DNA from 3 places in the Streptomyces sp. NPDC028907 genome. Region 2 is predicted to be linked to each of the others. Evidence: riboswitches for the same ligand, from Rfam matches in the RefSeq annotation. Region 2 holds a riboswitch; each other region holds the start of a gene.
The links. Region 2 has a riboswitch for cyclic di-AMP ahead of ACZ4UU_RS42230 (M23 family metallopeptidase). Riboswitches for the same ligand answer to the same signal wherever they lie in the genome.
Positions count from the first base shown of each region.

Region 1: it holds a riboswitch for cyclic di-AMP, as region 2 does, so the genes downstream of both, ACZ4UU_RS38640 (M23 family metallopeptidase) here and ACZ4UU_RS42230 (M23 family metallopeptidase) in region 2, are expected to answer to the same signal.
Region 3: it holds a riboswitch for cyclic di-AMP, as region 2 does, so the genes downstream of both, ACZ4UU_RS34975 (C40 family peptidase) here and ACZ4UU_RS42230 (M23 family metallopeptidase) in region 2, are expected to answer to the same signal.

Region 1 covers NZ_JBVHVE010000018.1:40,635-45,668, reverse strand. Annotated here, with positions in the region: gene ACZ4UU_RS38650 (M16 family metallopeptidase) at 1-932, shown strand, start outside; gene ACZ4UU_RS38645 (M16 family metallopeptidase) at 929-2,317, shown strand; cyclic di-AMP (ydaO/yuaA leader) riboswitch at 2,567-2,730, shown strand; gene ACZ4UU_RS38640 (M23 family metallopeptidase) at 2,743-3,528, shown strand; gene ACZ4UU_RS38635 (GntR family transcriptional regulator) at 3,747-4,439, shown strand; gene ACZ4UU_RS38630 (HPr family phosphocarrier protein) at 4,657-4,938, opposite strand.
Region 2 covers NZ_JBVHVE010000023.1:90,667-95,700, forward strand. Annotated here, with positions in the region: gene ACZ4UU_RS42215 (dihydrofolate reductase family protein) at 1-327, shown strand, start outside; tRNA gene ACZ4UU_RS42220 (tRNA-Met) at 427-500, shown strand; gene ACZ4UU_RS42225 (PP2C family protein-serine/threonine phosphatase) at 660-1,745, shown strand; cyclic di-AMP (ydaO/yuaA leader) riboswitch at 2,029-2,186, shown strand; gene ACZ4UU_RS42230 (M23 family metallopeptidase) at 2,198-3,223, shown strand; gene ACZ4UU_RS42235 (PrsW family intramembrane metalloprotease) at 3,523-4,836, opposite strand; gene trmB (tRNA (guanosine(46)-N7)-methyltransferase TrmB) at 4,917-5,034, opposite strand, start outside.
Region 3 covers NZ_JBVHVE010000014.1:117,555-122,588, reverse strand. Annotated here, with positions in the region: gene ACZ4UU_RS34995 (helix-turn-helix domain-containing protein) at 1-867, opposite strand, end outside; gene ACZ4UU_RS34990 (ATP-binding protein) at 1,081-1,524, shown strand; gene ACZ4UU_RS34985 (LysR family transcriptional regulator) at 1,605-2,525, opposite strand; gene ACZ4UU_RS34980 (LysE family translocator) at 2,613-3,227, shown strand; gene ACZ4UU_RS34975 (C40 family peptidase) at 3,284-3,757, opposite strand; cyclic di-AMP (ydaO/yuaA leader) riboswitch at 3,761-3,893, opposite strand; gene ACZ4UU_RS34970 (hypothetical protein) at 4,313-4,621, opposite strand; gene ACZ4UU_RS34965 (ATP-dependent Clp protease proteolytic subunit) at 4,629-5,034, opposite strand, start outside.

The sequences.
Region 1 (5,034 bases), on a different contig from region 2:
ACGAGCGCCGCCAGCGCTACGACAACGTCCCCTACGGCACGGCGTTCGAGAAGCTGACGGCCCTGTCGTACCCCGACGGCCACCCCTACCACCACACGCCGATCGGCTCGATGGCCGACCTGGACGCGGCCAGCCTGGAGGACGCCCGCGCGTTCTTCCGCACCTACTACGCGCCCAACAACGCCGTGCTGTCGATCGTCGGCGACATCGACCCGGAGCAGACGCTCGCCTGGGTCGAGAAGTACTTCGGCTCCATCCCGGGACACGACGGCAAGCCCGAGCCGCGCGACGGATCGCTGCCGGACATCATCGGCGAGCAGCTGCGCGAAGTCGTGGAGGAGAACGTTCCCGCGCGCGCGATGATGGCCGCCTACCGGCTCCCGCAGGACGGCACGCGCGAGTGCGACGCGGTCGACCTGGCGCTGACGGTCCTCGGCGGCGGCGAATCCTCCCGCCTCTACAACCGACTGGTCCGCCGCGACCGTACGGCCGTGGCGGCCGGCTTCGGCCTGCTGCGGCTGGCCGGCGCGCCCTCCTTGGGCTGGCTGGACGTGAAGACCTCCGGCGATGTCGAGGTGCCCGTCATCGAGGCGGCCGTCGACGAGGAGCTCGCCCGGTTCGCGGCGGACGGCCCCACCGCCGAGGAGATGGAGCGCGCGCAGGCCCAGCTGGAGCGCGAGTGGCTGGACCGGCTCGGCACCGTCGCGGGCCGCGCCGACGAACTGTGCCGCTACGCCGTCCTGTTCGGCGACCCGCTGCTCGCCTTCACCGCCGTACAGCGCGTCCTCGCCGTCACCGCCGAGGAGGTCCAGGCGGTCGCCAAGGCCCGGCTGCGTCCCGACAACCGCGCGGTGCTCGTGTACGAGCCGGTCGCCGACGAGGCCGAGGACGCGCAAGCCCCCACCGACGAGAACGAGGAGTCGGCGCAGTGACCGAGCTCGCCAGCATGGAGTTCCACCCGCAGCCCCAGGCCGGCCAGGCCCGGCCCTGGGCGTTCCCGGCGCCCGAGCGCGGCGAGCTGGACAACGGCCTGACGGTCCTGCGCTGCCACCGCCCCGGCCAGCAGGTCATCGCCGTCGAGGTGCTCCTGGACACGCCCCTGGACGCCGAACCGAAGGGCCTGGACGGCATTGCGACGATCATGGCGCGCGCGTTCTCCGAGGGCACCGACAAGCACACCGCCGAGGAGTTCGCCGCCGAGCTTGAGCGCTGCGGCGCCACGCTCGACGCGTACGCCGACCACCCCGGCATCCGCGTCAGCCTCGAGGTGCCCGTCTCCCGGCTGCCGAAGGCGCTGGGGCTGCTCGCCGACGCGCTCAGGGCACCCGCGTTCGACGACGCCGAGGTCGAGCGCCTGGTGCGCAACCGCCTCGACGAGATCCCGCACGAGCTGGCCAACCCCTCGCGCCGCGCCGCGAAGGAGCTCTCCAAGCAGCTGTTCCCGGCGACCTCGCGCATGTCCCGCCCGCGCCAGGGCACCGAGGACACCGTCGCCGGCATCGACTCCGCGGCCGTACGCGCCTTCTACGAGCGGCACGTACGCCCCGCCACCTCCACCGTCGTGGTCGTCGGCGACCTCACCGGTGTCGACCTCGACGTGCTGCTGGGCGACACCCTGGGCGCCTGGACCGGCTCCCCGGCCCAGCCCCGCCCGGTCCCGCCGGTGACCGCGGACGACAAAGGGCGCGTCGTCATCGTGGACCGCCCGGGTGCCGTGCAGACGCAGCTGCTGATCGGCCGTGTCGGCCCGGACCGGCACGATCGTGTGTGGCCCGCGCAGGTGCTCGGCACGTACTGCCTCGGTGGCACCCTCACGTCCCGCCTGGACAAGGTCCTGCGCGAGGAGAAGGGCTACACCTACGGTGTGCGTGCGTTCGGCCAGGTCCTGCGCTCCGCGCCGGACGGCACGGGCGCGGCGATGCTCGCCATCAGCGGCTCCGTCGACACCCCGAACACCGGTCCGGCGCTGGACGACCTCTGGAAGGTCCTGCGCGGGGTCGCCGCCGAGGGGCTCACCGACGCCGAGCGGGACTTCGCCGTGCAGAACCTCGTCGGGGTGGCGCCGCTGAAGTACGAGACGGCCGCCTCCGTGGCGAACACGCTGGCCGACCAGGTCGAGCAGCACCTGCCCGACGACTTCCAGGCGAAGCTGTACCAGCAGCTTGCCGCGACCGGCACCGTCGAGGCCACGGCCGCGGCCGTGAGCGCCTTCCCGGTGGACCGGCTGGTGACGATCCTGGTCGGCGACGCGGCCGCGATCCGCGAGCCCGTCGAGGCCCTCGGCATCGGCGAAGTCAGCGTCGTGGCGGCCGAGTAGAGGACCTCGGAGGTCCCGTAGCGGACCGAGCAGAGGTCGGACAGCCGCGCCGGGCGACGGCACGCGCGCGTGAGGGGCCCTGGTGACTTCCAAGTCACCAGGGCCCCTTTATGCCCGAATTGGGGGAGAGGTTGCCTGTCTGACCTGTGGGATGCGCTACAAAAGCCGCGATCCGTTTGGGGATTGAAAGTCGCCCCGCTTAGCGTCTTCCGGGCTGTCCGTCAGGCAGTGCGCCGCGCCCGCGGCACCGGACAGCCATCGCCGAGTCCCCGTACGGCGCGAGCCAGGGGAGCCGGGGACCCATCGCAGTCCCTGGGGTGAATCGGACGCCCGCGCAGCCGCGAGGGGGTCCGTAGGAGACCTTCCTGCTCCGAACCCGTCAGCTAACCCGGTAGGCGAGAGGGAAGGAAAGGATCAGCCACTACATGGCGTTCACCTGCGCCACCGGGAAGAACCGCGCCTCCGGGAAGCACCGTCGCCCCGGCCGGTTCGAGCGCACCACCGCCCGCGCGGCGGGCGTCGCCGCGCTCACCGCCACCGGCGTCATAGGCACCCTGGCCGCCCCGGCGCTCGCCGCCGAACCCGCCGCCGAGCAGACCGGCCTCATCCCCGTCATCACCGTCGACGACACGCTCGCCGACCAGATCGATGCCCAGGCCGCCGCCCAGAAGCAGGCCGCCCAGGAGGCCGCGGCCCTCAAGCAGGCCGCCGAGGAGGCCGCGCGCAAGAAGGCGGCCGAGAAGGCCAAGCAGGAGCGCGAGGCCGAGGAGCGCGCCGCCCGAGAGGCCGAGCGCAAGCGCCTGCTGTCCTACGTCGCCCCGATCTCCGGCTCGTACGTCTCCACGGGTTACAAGGCCGGTGGCGCCGTCTGGTCGTCCGGCAGCCACACCGGCGTCGACTTCCACGCCGCCAGCGGCACCTCCGTCCACGCGGTCGGCTCCGGCACCGTCGTGGAGGCCGGCTGGGGCGGGGCCTACGGCAACAACATCGTGATCAAGATGAACGACGGTACGTACACCCAGTACGGCCACCTGTCGTCCATAGGCGTCTCCGTCGGCCAGACCGTCACGCCGGGCCAGCAGATCGGCCTGTCCGGCGCCACCGGCAACGTCACCGGACCGCACCTGCACTTCGAGGCCCGCACGACCGCCGAGTACGGCTCCGACATCGACCCCGTCGCCTACCTCCGCTCGCACGGCGTGAACGTCTGACGTCTCCCGCGCCCCACCCGAAGCTCCGCTTCCCGCAGCTGAGCCTCCCCGAAGCCCCGGCTCCCGAGCCGGGGCTTTCGGCGTTTCCCGGACGATCGGCTGACCAAAAAATATCCATGGATTCCGGCCCGCCGTCGGAAATTCCGGCCGGTTGCAATAGAGTCACTGAACACACGTCATTCGTCGACGTTTCACGGGGATTAAGGCGGAGGTCGGTCATGCGTATTCCGGCGCACTCGGTATGCACCGCGATCCGGGACGACATCGTCGCCGGCGTCTACGAGCGCGGCGGCCGGCTCACCGAGGAACTCCTCGCCCGCCGCTATGGCGTCTCCCGCGTCCCCGTGCGCGAGGCCCTGCGGACCCTGGAGGCGGAGGGCTTCGTGGTGACCCGGCGGCACGCGGGCGCGTGCGTCGCCGAACCGACCGAGCAGGAGGCCGCCGACCTGCTGGAGATGCGCACGCTGCTGGAGCCGCTCGGCGCCGCCCGGGCCGCCCAGCGGCGCACCGAGGCCCATCTGAAGGTCCTGCGTGGCCTGGTCAGGCTGGGCCAGGAACGGGCCAGGCGGGGCAACAGCGAGGACCTGCGCTCGCTCGGCGGCTGGTTCCACGAAACGCTGGCCCAGGCCTCCGGAAGCCCCGCGCTGGCCTCGATGCTGACCCAGCTGCGCCACAAGATCGCCTGGATGTACGCCGTGGAGGCGCCGGTCGACCCGGTGGAGTCCTGGACCGAGCACGGCGCGATCGTGGACGCGGTGGCGCGCGGCGACGGGGAGCGCGCCCGGGGCGTCACGGCCCTGCATGCCGAGCGCGCGATGGGCGCGCACCGGCTGCGGTTCGGCTCCGGTGATCGCGCCGAGCGTGTGAGGAATTCGCAACATCCCGTAAACATGCCGAGCCTGCGGCATTAACACGGGCGCCGTATACAAAGAGGAGATATTCGGCGGCGGTGTATTTCCGCTGCCCTTTTCAGGCGTGCCGTGAGCCATTTCGGTCACCCGTCGCCGGAAAAGCCGCGGCCTGCTCTGCTCGAAACAGCGAAGCCGCGCCCGCCGAAACAGCGAAGCCGCGCCCGCCGAAAAGGCGGACGCGGCTTCACCGTTTGCCACGGAGTCCCGCTCAGGTCCTTCAGACCGTCTCGGGCAGCTCCTCGAGGCCCTCGGAGACCAGCTTCGCCAGCCGGTCGAGGGCGGCGTCCGCACCCTCGGCGTCGGAGGCGAGGACGATCTCCTCGCCGCCCTGGGCGCCCAGGCCCAGCACGGCCAGCATGGAGGCCGCGTTGACGGGGTTGCCGTCGGCCTTGGCGATCGTCACCGGGATACCTGCGGCCGTGGCGGCCCGGACGAAGATGGAAGCGGGGCGGGCGTGAAGGCCCTCGGCCCAGCCGACGTTGACGCGGCGCTCAGCCATGTGATGCTGCCCTTCGGTGTTCAGGGTTGTCTAGACCAGTTTCCCACACCCGTGAAGCCCGCCGGGAGGGACAAAACGTCCCTCCCGAGGTGACCG
Region 2 (5,034 bases):
GGCCACTCCCGAGAGGGCGGCGATCCCGTGGTGCACGCGGAGGAGGCGGCGCTGGCGAAGATCGCGCCCGGAGACCCCCGTGTGACGTCCGCCACGGTCTACTCGAGCCTGGAGCCGTGCACGCGCCGCGCGTCCCGTCCGGTGCCGTGCGCGCGCCTGATCCTCGGCGCGGGGGCACGCCGGGTGGTGACGGCCTGGCGGGAGCCGGACACGTTCGTGGCGGGCGCCGACGGGAGCGGGCTGCTGGCCGGGGAAGGGGTGGACGTGGTGGTCCTGCCCGAGTACGAGGACCGGGCCAAGGCCCCGAACAGCCATCTTCTGCCGTGACACCGGGCCCTGAACACGCCCCGAAAAGCGCCGCTCGCGGCGGCCCCGGGAAACGCGTGTGCTTTCCGTCCCGCGGATGGCGTACTATTGAGTCATCGCCGCGGGGTGGAGCAGCTCGGTAGCTCGCTGGGCTCATAACCCAGAGGTCGCAGGTTCAAATCCTGTCCCCGCTACTGAAGACTCAGGGCCGGAACTGAAAAGTTCCGGCCCTGAGTGTTTTCCACGGCTTTCCAGCGAGACTCTCTGCCCGGCCGCCCCGCTGGTCCGGTCCCCGCTGGTCCGGTCGGCTCCCACCACTCGCTCCCCGCCCCGCCGTCGGCAACCCTGGTGAGGTGGAGGAACGGCGGATCTCGTACGCACGCCGGTTCGTCCGGCTGCTGCCCGCCCTGCTGATCGCCGCCGGATGCGGGTACGACTACGTCACGCCCACGGATTTCACCGGGGCCCCCTTCTTCACCGCCGCGCCCCTGGTCGCCGCCCCGCTGTACTCGCAGCGTGGCACGGTGCTCACCGGCGTCGCCGCGCTCGCCGCGCTGCTCGTGCTCCACGCCGGTCTGGGCGGCCTCTCCCGGACCGGGGTGATCACCGAGCTGGTCACCGTGGTCACCGTCTCCGTCCTCGCCGTCCTCATCAACCTCCTCGTCCGCCGCAGCGACGCCCGCCTCGCCTCCGCCCGCGCCATCGCCGAGGCCGCCCAGCGCGCCGTACTGCCCGAACCCGCCGAGCGGATCGGCGGGTTCCAGATCGCGGCACGGTACGAGGCGGCGCAGGAGGGCGCCTTCATCGGCGGTGACCTGTACGCGGTGCAGGACAGCCCGCACGGTGTGCGGCTCGTCGTGGGGGACGTGCGCGGCAAGGGGATGGGGGCGGTCGGGATCGTCGCCGTGGTCATCGGGGCCTTCCGGGAGGCCGCCGAGCAGGAGACCACGCTGGAGGCGGTGGCGCAGCGCCTGGAGCGGGCGCTGGCGCGGGAGCGCACGCGGCCCGAGGGGGTGGAGTCCGCCGAGGGGTTCACCACCGCCGTCCTCGCCGAACTCCCGCACGGCGACGGGATCGTACGGCTGGTCAACCGCGGGCACCCCCCGCCGCTGCTGCTGCACGCCGACGGCACCGTGTGCGCGCTGCCCGCCCCCGAGCCCGCCCTGCCGCTCGGCATGCGGGAGCTGGGGGCCTGGCCGGACCGGGCCCAGGAGGCCGACTTCCCGAGCGGAGCGACGCTGCTCATGTACACCGACGGCCTGTCCGAGGCGCGGGACGAGAGAGACCGGTTCTACGACCCCGAGACGGGACTCGCGGGGCGGGCCAACGCCCGGCGCGAGCCGACCGCACTGCTCGGCACGCTCGCCGCGGAGGTGCGCCGGCACTCCGGGGGCGGGATGGCGGACGACATGGCCCTCATCGCCGTACGCCGTCCCTGAGGCATGCCGCTCCCGGCCCCTGATGGAGATCTTGTGGAGCCGATCCGTGATCGTTGTCACCAACCGTGATCGAGTGACCCCCCTCCGCATAACAACTGACATACCGTCAATACCTGTGTGACTCCTGAGCGCTGGCCAACTCGCCCGAATTAGGCCGCTCATGACCCGTAAGTCCAGGCGAAAATCGTTAATGATCAAGCGGAACAGCTTGGAATCCGTACCCCGCGTCTATTAACGTTCGATAACGCAGCGCGGTCGTCCCAGCCGTCACAAGAGGCGGCTCCGTGCGCACGCGCCGAATCCCGCAAGGGAACCGGGGAACCACCACCTTGGGGTGAATCGCACGGATACCGCCGGGAAGTCACGGCCGGTATACGCGCGTAGGAGACCTTCCTGCTCCGAACCCGTCAGCTAACCCGGTAGGCGAGAAGGAAGGAAAGGAGCACGCCCACGTGGCGTCCAACCGCCCTGCCCCGCAAGCCCCGTTCGTGCCGAGCCAGCGCACCACCGAGACCTTCGGCTACGACCGCCATCGCACCGACGAGGGCCCGTTCGAGGAGTGGAACCCCACCGCGGAGTCCATTCGTCCGGTACGCGGCAGGCATCGCGTCTCCAAGCAGCGCGGCGGGGGACTCGCGCGCAGCTCCACGGTGCTCGGCGTCGGTGTCATAGCCGCCGTCGGCGCGGGCGGCATGGCCAGCGCCAACAGCGGCAAGCCGCCGGTCGCCATCACCATCCCTGACCTGCCCCTGATCTCCGACGACGACGCCGCAGCCGCCGAGGACACCGGCACCGCCCTCAGCACCATGGGCGCGGCGACCGAGGAGACCACGCAGGACGCCACCGACGCCGGCGAGGCACTGCGCAGCCGGATCATGGCGCAGGCCGAGCAGCAGCAGGACCAGATCGAGAGCAAGGCCGCCGCGGCCGCCGTCGCCGCCGCCGAGAAGGAGGCCGCCGCCGCGGCCGCCAAGGCGGAGAAGGAGGCCGAGGCCAAGGCCGCCGCCGCCAAGGCCAAGGCCGAGGAGGAGGCCCGCAAGAAGGCCGAGGCCGAGCGCCTCGCCGAGCTGGCCAAGCAGTACACGCTGCCGACCTCCTCGTACACCATCACCTCGACCTTCGGTCAGGCCGGCGCCTACTGGTCCTCCGGCTACCACACGGGCCTCGACTTCGCCGCTCCCACCGGCACGCTGATCAAGGCCGTGCACAGCGGCACGATCACGTTCGCCGGCTGGGACGGGTCGTACGGCTACAAGACGGAGCTCACCCTCGACGACGGCACCGAGATCTGGTTCGCCCACCAGTCCTCGATCAGCGTGAGCGTGGGCCAGAAGGTCAACACGGGCGACGTCATCGGCCGCGTGGGCGCCACGGGCAACGTGACCGGCGCCCACCTGCACCTCGAGGTCCACCCCGACGGCAGCGCGAACGGCATCGACCCGATGGCGTGGCTGCGCGGCAAGGGACTCACTCCCTGAGGTATCCGAGGGACCTCTTGGCGGGGCATCCGCGAGGCATCGGGGCGAGGTGTCCGGGCGAGGTGTCCGGGCGAGGTGTCCGGGCGAGGCACGCCCTCCTGAACCCGGCGAGCCCTGTACCCGGCGATTCCTGAACCCGGCCGTTTCTGCTCCCGGCGGTGCTGATCTCCGGCGGTGCTGATCTCCGGCGGTCCTGGCGACAACCCCCCGACGTCAGGGCTGCCGGTTCCCGGAGCACCGGGCGCTCCGTTCGCTGGTAGCCCTTGCGCAAGCGCCGGTCTGAGGGGCGTGGCGGCTTTTCACGTCCGATACGGGTTGTAGACGGGGTACGGCTCCACCCCGTACCCCTGCCGGTACCCCACCCCCGCATAGCCATACGCAGCCCACACCTGCACAGCCATCCCCTCCAGCGCGGCCCGCTCCAACGCCGCCCGAGCAACCCCGCGCCGCAGCCACAACTCCTGCAACAACTCCCGCTCACGCATCACGAAGTCACCCCCGCCCCGTCCCCGTCGCCCTCGGCGCCGCAGAAACGCCAACGACGTCGCATACCCCTCGTACTCCGCCACAGCCCGCGCGGCCCCCCGCCCCCCGAGCCGCCGCGCATACCGCCGAGCCACCCGCCGAGCCCGCATCGAACCGAGCGCGAACGGCTCCCCCGGCGCCAGCCACCCGGCGACGACGTACGCGGGCAACTCCTCCCGCACGGTCCGCAGCTCCCGCTGCCGCGTCCAGATCACCAGCCACGTCAGCAACCCGAACGCGGGCACCATGAAGGCCGCGTACACCGCGAAGAACCCGAACTCGCCGAAGGTCGACGAGCCGTTCCACAGGGCGTGCATGCCCATGGCCAGCAACAGACCGGTGAGGGGGAGGAGAACGCGCCGCACATGCTGCCGCTCGCCCGACAGCGCGGCGATGCCGAAGCCGATGCCGGTCAGGACGGTGAACAGCGGGTGCGCGAAGGGCGACATGATGACGCGGACGAAGAAGGTCGCCGCGGTCACGGAGGCGATGCCGCTGTCGCCGGAGAGCTGGTCGGTGCCGAAGGCGGTACCGAGGTAGAGGATGTTCTCGGTGAAGGCGAACCCGGTGGCGGTGACCCCGGCTATCACCACCCCGTCGACGATCCCGGTGAAGTCCCGCCGCCGGAAGAGGAACACGAGCAGTACGGCCGCGGCCTTCGCCATCTCCTCCACGACGGGCGCTATGACGGTGGCGCCCAGGGTGTCCGCGTGCGACGGATCGGCGGTCGCGGTGGCTATCCATCTCGTGGCGAAGCTGTTGGCGACGATCGCTATCAGCGCCGCCGCGCAGGCACCCCAGGCGAAGGAGAACAGCAGATTGCGCCAGGGCCCCGGCTCGACCCGGTCCAGCCAGCGGAACGAGGCGACGAGCAGCGGCACGGGCAGTACGGCCAGCCCGAGCCCGACCAGGAACCCTTCGGTGCCGGTCTGCTCCCGCACCAGGGCGAGGATGACCAGCCCGGAGAGCGCGAGCAGTGTGCTGAGCGCGCCGTAACGCACCCACCGCCTGTGCCACCAGTGCGCGTGCCGTGGTGCGCCGCCGGTGGGTCCGGTGGGGTGCGTCGGGTACGGGGGGCAGGTGGCCACGGCATCGACCCTAACGAGGCAAGGGCGCCGCCCGCAGCAGCGCGAGGGGCTCGGGCGCCGGTGGGGGTTGCTTGCTGTTGCTACCGCTGTACGCGGCGGAAGAGCAGGTCGTTCACCACATGACCCTTGTCCAGTCCCTGCCCCTCGAAACGGGTCAGCGGCCGGAACCGCGGACGGGGCGCGAAACCGCCGTCCTCC
Region 3 (5,034 bases), on a different contig from region 2:
AGCCAGCGCGGCGATGTAATCCATCGATTCCTCGGGCGAAAGGGCGTGGATCCGAAGGGTGTTGAAGGCCTCCGTGTAGGCCTGGAGGTCTTCTTTCCGTTCGAGATAGAGGCTACTCGTCAAGTGGTCGAGAACAACCACATCCAGATCAGAAGTGCGCGAAAATGAGAAGATAACGAAAGGCCCGGTGATGCCGACATGCTCACCGGCCGCGAACGGCAGTACCTGCAACCGGACTTGGGGCAGTCGCGCCGCCTCCATCAGCCGCCTCAACTGCCGCGCCATGACCTCCGGCCCGCCGATCTCCCGGCGCAACACCGCCTCGTCGAGCACCGCGCTCAGCTCCAGCGGCGGATCCGCGCGCAGCACGTCCTGCCTGGCCAGACGGACCGCGACCAGCGCCTCCAGACGTTCGTCGGCGTCGGGGGTCTGGTCGGCGAGTCCGCACACCGCGGCCCGGGTCACCGCCCGCGCGTACTCCGGCGTCTGCAACAGCCCGGGCACCACGGAGGTCTCCAGCGTGCGCATCGCGCTCGCCTGGGACTCCAGGCTGATGAAGTCGCGGTAGGTCGGCGGCAGCACTCCGCGGTACGCGTGCCACCAGTGATGACGGCCGCCACCCTCGTCGGAGCCGGCCAGCACCAGCAGCAACTCCCGTAGCCGGGCGTCCTGTACGCCGTAGGCGTCGAGCAGTAACCGCACATCGGCCGGTTTCACCCCGCTGGCGCCGGTCTCGATCCGGCTCACCTTGGACTGGTGCCAGCCCACCAGCCGGGCCGCCTCACCACTGGTGAGCCCCGCCCCGGTACGCAACGCACGCAGTTCCGCGCCCAGTTTTCGGCGGCGCACCGCGGGACCGTGCTGCATGGGCAACTCCTTACTCCAACCGAGCCGCCCAAATACGCTCTGCCGTCGCAGAGTTCACCGCTTCGAGCGACAGATATATGCACATCTTGGTGGATCGCCACTCCTGACGGGCGCGGTAATGGCACTCTGGCGACGAAGCACCAGTCCGGGACCGTACTCGAACCCTCCGCTCCGTGTCGGACTGCGGTCCCGTGGGAAAGGGACGACGTCGCCATGGCAGATCATCTGGAAGCATCCGTCACTCTGCCGAGCGATCCTGCCTCGGTCTCCGCGGCCCGGACCTATGTGGTCACCACTCTCGCCGAGTGGGGACTGCCACCGGACACGGAGGTGGCCGACACCATCCGTCTGATCGTCTCCGAACTCACCACCAACGCCGTACAGCACACCCTCGGCCAGTCACCCACCTTCACGGTGGACCTCGCGCTCGACCGTGACGAACACCTGCGCATCGGCGTCACCGACAGCCACCCCCGCTTCCCCAAGCGGCTGCCGGCCGCTGTCCAGCAGGACAACGGCCGCGGGATGGTCATCATCCGCTGGCTGACCGCTGAGTGCGGCGGCAAGCTCAGAGTGCGGCCGACGCGGGAGGGTGGGAAGACGGTTTCCATCGAACTGCCGTGGGCTGTGCCGGTGCCTGCGGCGCCTGAGCCGTGATGGGTTGTGTGTTGTCTGCGGGTCCGCTGCGGCTGGTCGCGCCCACGCGGCGGAGCCGCATATCGATACAGCCCCGCGGCCTAGGGTGGGGACTGCTGGGCTCGGTTGAAAGTGCCCCGCAACACCGCGCGGAAAGCGTCGGCCGCGGGTGCCGTCTCCTCTCCGCGATACGCGACCGAGATCGTACGGCGCAACTGCCCCCCTTCCAGCGCGCGCACGCCCACCGGAGTGGCCGACGTCCGCGCCACCATCTCCGGTACGACCGCCACCCCGAGCCCCGCGCTGGCCAGCGCGCACACCAGTAGGTATCCCGGCGTCGGGACGAGAACCGAAGGCGTGGCCCCCGCTCTGGTCAGGGCAGCCTCGACACCCCGGCGGGCCGGAGCGTCCGGGGCCATGCTGATCATGGGCTGGCCGGCGAGGTCGGTCAGCGGTAGCCGTGTGGCGCCGGTGGTGAGGGCGTGGCCCGGGGCTGACACCAGGACCAGTTCCTCCACGAGGATCGGCTCGACGCCGACCGAGGCGGGCAGCGGGGTCGGCTCACCCGGCTCGTAGGCGTGCGTCAGCGCCAGGTCGACCTCGCCCGCCGCCACCGCCGCGACACCGGCCGACGGTTCGTAGTCGGCGACCGTCAGCTCCACGTCCGGATGGGCCCGGCGAAACGCGCTGAGAGCCGGTGGCAGCAGATGGATGCCCGCGGTCTGGAAGGTGCCCAGCCGGAGCGTGCCACCGGTCAGGCCGGTCAGCCGGGCCAGTTCGTGCCGCGCCCGCTCCAGCTCGTCGAGCACCCGCCGCGCACGGGTCACCAGCAGTTCGCCCGCACCCGTCAGCCGTGCCCCGCGGTGATGCCGTACCAGAAGAGCGGTGCCCGCCTCGCGCTCCAGCTTGGCCAGCTGCTGCGAGAGCGCGGGCGTGGTGTAGCCGAGCCGCTCGGCGGCCCGGGTGATCGAACCCGCCTCGGCGACCGCCACCAGCGCGGCGAGACGGGTCGGGTCGTACATGACAGCCCCTGGGGTTAAGTAGTGTTTTAGGGTTCCCTAGGATATTCGAAATACCTGTTGAAGGCTCCTGCCAGGCACGCTGGGCGCATGGATGCTCAGCTCATCGCCTTCACCGGGGTCTCCGCCGGCCTGGTCGCCATGCCCGGGGCCGACTTCACCGTCGTCGTTCGCAACGCCCTCGTCTCCCGCCGGGCCGGCATCGCCTGCGCGCTCGGGATCGGGGCCGGGCTGCTGGTGCATGTGACGCTGGCGGTGGTGGGGGTCGCCGCGGTGCTGGCCGCCATGCCTGCGCTGTTCCGTGCGCTTCAGGTGGTCGGCGGTGTCTATGTGTTGTATCTCGGCGTCCAGACGCTGAGGCAACGGCGCGCCGAAGTCATGGAGGAGCGCCAGGACTCCACCGCGCGACCCCTGCGGCAGGGCTTCGTGACCAACGCCCTGAATCCGAAGGCCTCCCTGACCTTCCTCAGCGTGCTGCCCCAGTTCGTGCCCGCGGGCGCTCCGGCACTGCCCCGGACCCTGCTGCTCGCGCTCATCGTGCTCGCGATCGCCCTGGTCTGGTTCCAGGTGGTCGCGCTGCTCGTGGACCGGCTCGGCAGATGGCTGCGCCGCCCGCGGGCCGCCCGGGCCGTCACGACCGTCACCGGCGCCGCGCTGACGGTCTTCGGCGGGGCACTGCTCGCCGGGCCGCTGCTGGCCCTCTGAGGTGGCCCCGAGGGCGGTGACGGCGTATCAGGTCGCCGTCACCGCCTCCGGGAAGGTCACTTGACCCGGCCGTACCAGACGCTCCTGGTCCAGATCTTCTGCAGCTTCACCACGTCCCCGCTCTTCGGGGAGTGCCAGATCCTTCCCTTCCCGGCATAGATGCCGACGTGGTAGACGTACGACCCCGAGTGGAAGAACACCAGGTCTCCGGCCTTGCGGTTCTTGGCGGAGATGTGGCGGGTCTTGTTGTACTGCTGGGCCGCCGTACGGGGCAGTTTCTTGCCCGCCTTCTTGAACGAGTACAGCGTCAGCCCGGAGCAGTCGAATCGGTTCGGCCCGGTGGCGCCCCACTTGTACGGGGAGCCCTTCTTGGAGGCCGCGACCTGGAGTGCCTTCGTCGCCGGCGTGGCCGCTTCGGCCTCGGGGGCGAAGCCGGGTGCCACTATCGAGCCGCCCACTGCGGCGATGGTGAGAGCCGAGGCCGTTCCGGCCCGGGCCATGAGCGACGGGACACGATTGAGCGCAGTCATGCGCAACCCTTCGTCAGCCGCCTGTGAAGGATGACCTGTCGGATTCGGGCTGGCGAAGTTGCCCGGCCGCGTTGCCGCGGCTTCACCCCAAGGGCTGCTCGGATCGAACGAACGTCCGCTCCGGCGACCCGTCTTGCTCGGGTCCTCCACTCCTGCCGATCCACTCCTGTCGACCGGTCATCCGGGCGGCGGCAGGACTCGGCGTCCGCCCGGACCGCCCCGCCGCTGCGGCGGGGGCTTGTCGTCAGACAGGGATCTTGACGCACGGTTGAATGAAAATCCCAACGGAACCGGGGATTTGTGGCGTTACTCACCACTCACCCGTTCGGGTGGACACCCCCGTGTTCGAGGAGGTGTCCAGGTGCCCAACGAGCCCCGGACCAGGGACGGAACGTCGGACTCCGCCTCGCGGTCATGCCCGTTGTGCAACCTTGGCGGGCGCGCAAATGGACACGTGGATACGCCGAAAGGGGGTACGTCGTTTGGCGCGTTTCAGCTCCCTTCCGGACGCCTCGTCAGTGGGCCGAGACGTCCGGAACGAGTCTGTACACGTCGTCAACTGTCGGAGCGCGGCGGCACCCTGACACGAGCCGTGCGGCGCTCTCCGTCCAGCACGCGCAACGCACGCGCCAGCGTGGGAGCGTGCAGCTCCGTCTCGCCCCGCCGATGCATCAGCGCCAGCGCGTCTCGGAGCTCGGTCGCCCTGCTCACCAGCGCCTGGGCGGCGCGCAGTCCGCTGTAGGTGTCGCCGTGCCGGCCCGGGTTGATCCGGCCGAGCAGGTCCACGACATCGAGGTAACGGTCGATCAACTCGCCCTCCGCGCGGGTCAGCGCGGGCAGCGGTGGCAGCTCGGGTGGAAGCACCGGCCGATCACCGCCCCGTGGGCGGCGCGAGGGTGGCCCTGCGGCTGGGGATGATCGCGTCCACCAGCCCGTACTCCAGCGCCTCCTGCGCGTTGAGGATCTTGTCCCGCTCGATGTCCTCGCTCACCTGCTCGCGGCTGCGTCCGGTGTGCAGCGCGAGCATCTCCTCCAGACGGGTCCGAATGCGCGTCAGTTCGTCGGCCTGGATGGCCAGATCGCTGGCCTGGCCCTCGACCGGCTCGGGCAGTCCAGGCTGATGGATCACCACCCGGGCCCCCGGCAGCGCGAATCGCTTGCCCGGTGTGCCCGAGGACAACAGCACCGCGGCGGCCGAGCCGGCCTGGCCCAGGCAGATCGTCTCCACGTCGCAGGTGACGTACTGCATGGTGTCGTAGATCGCCGTCATGGCACTG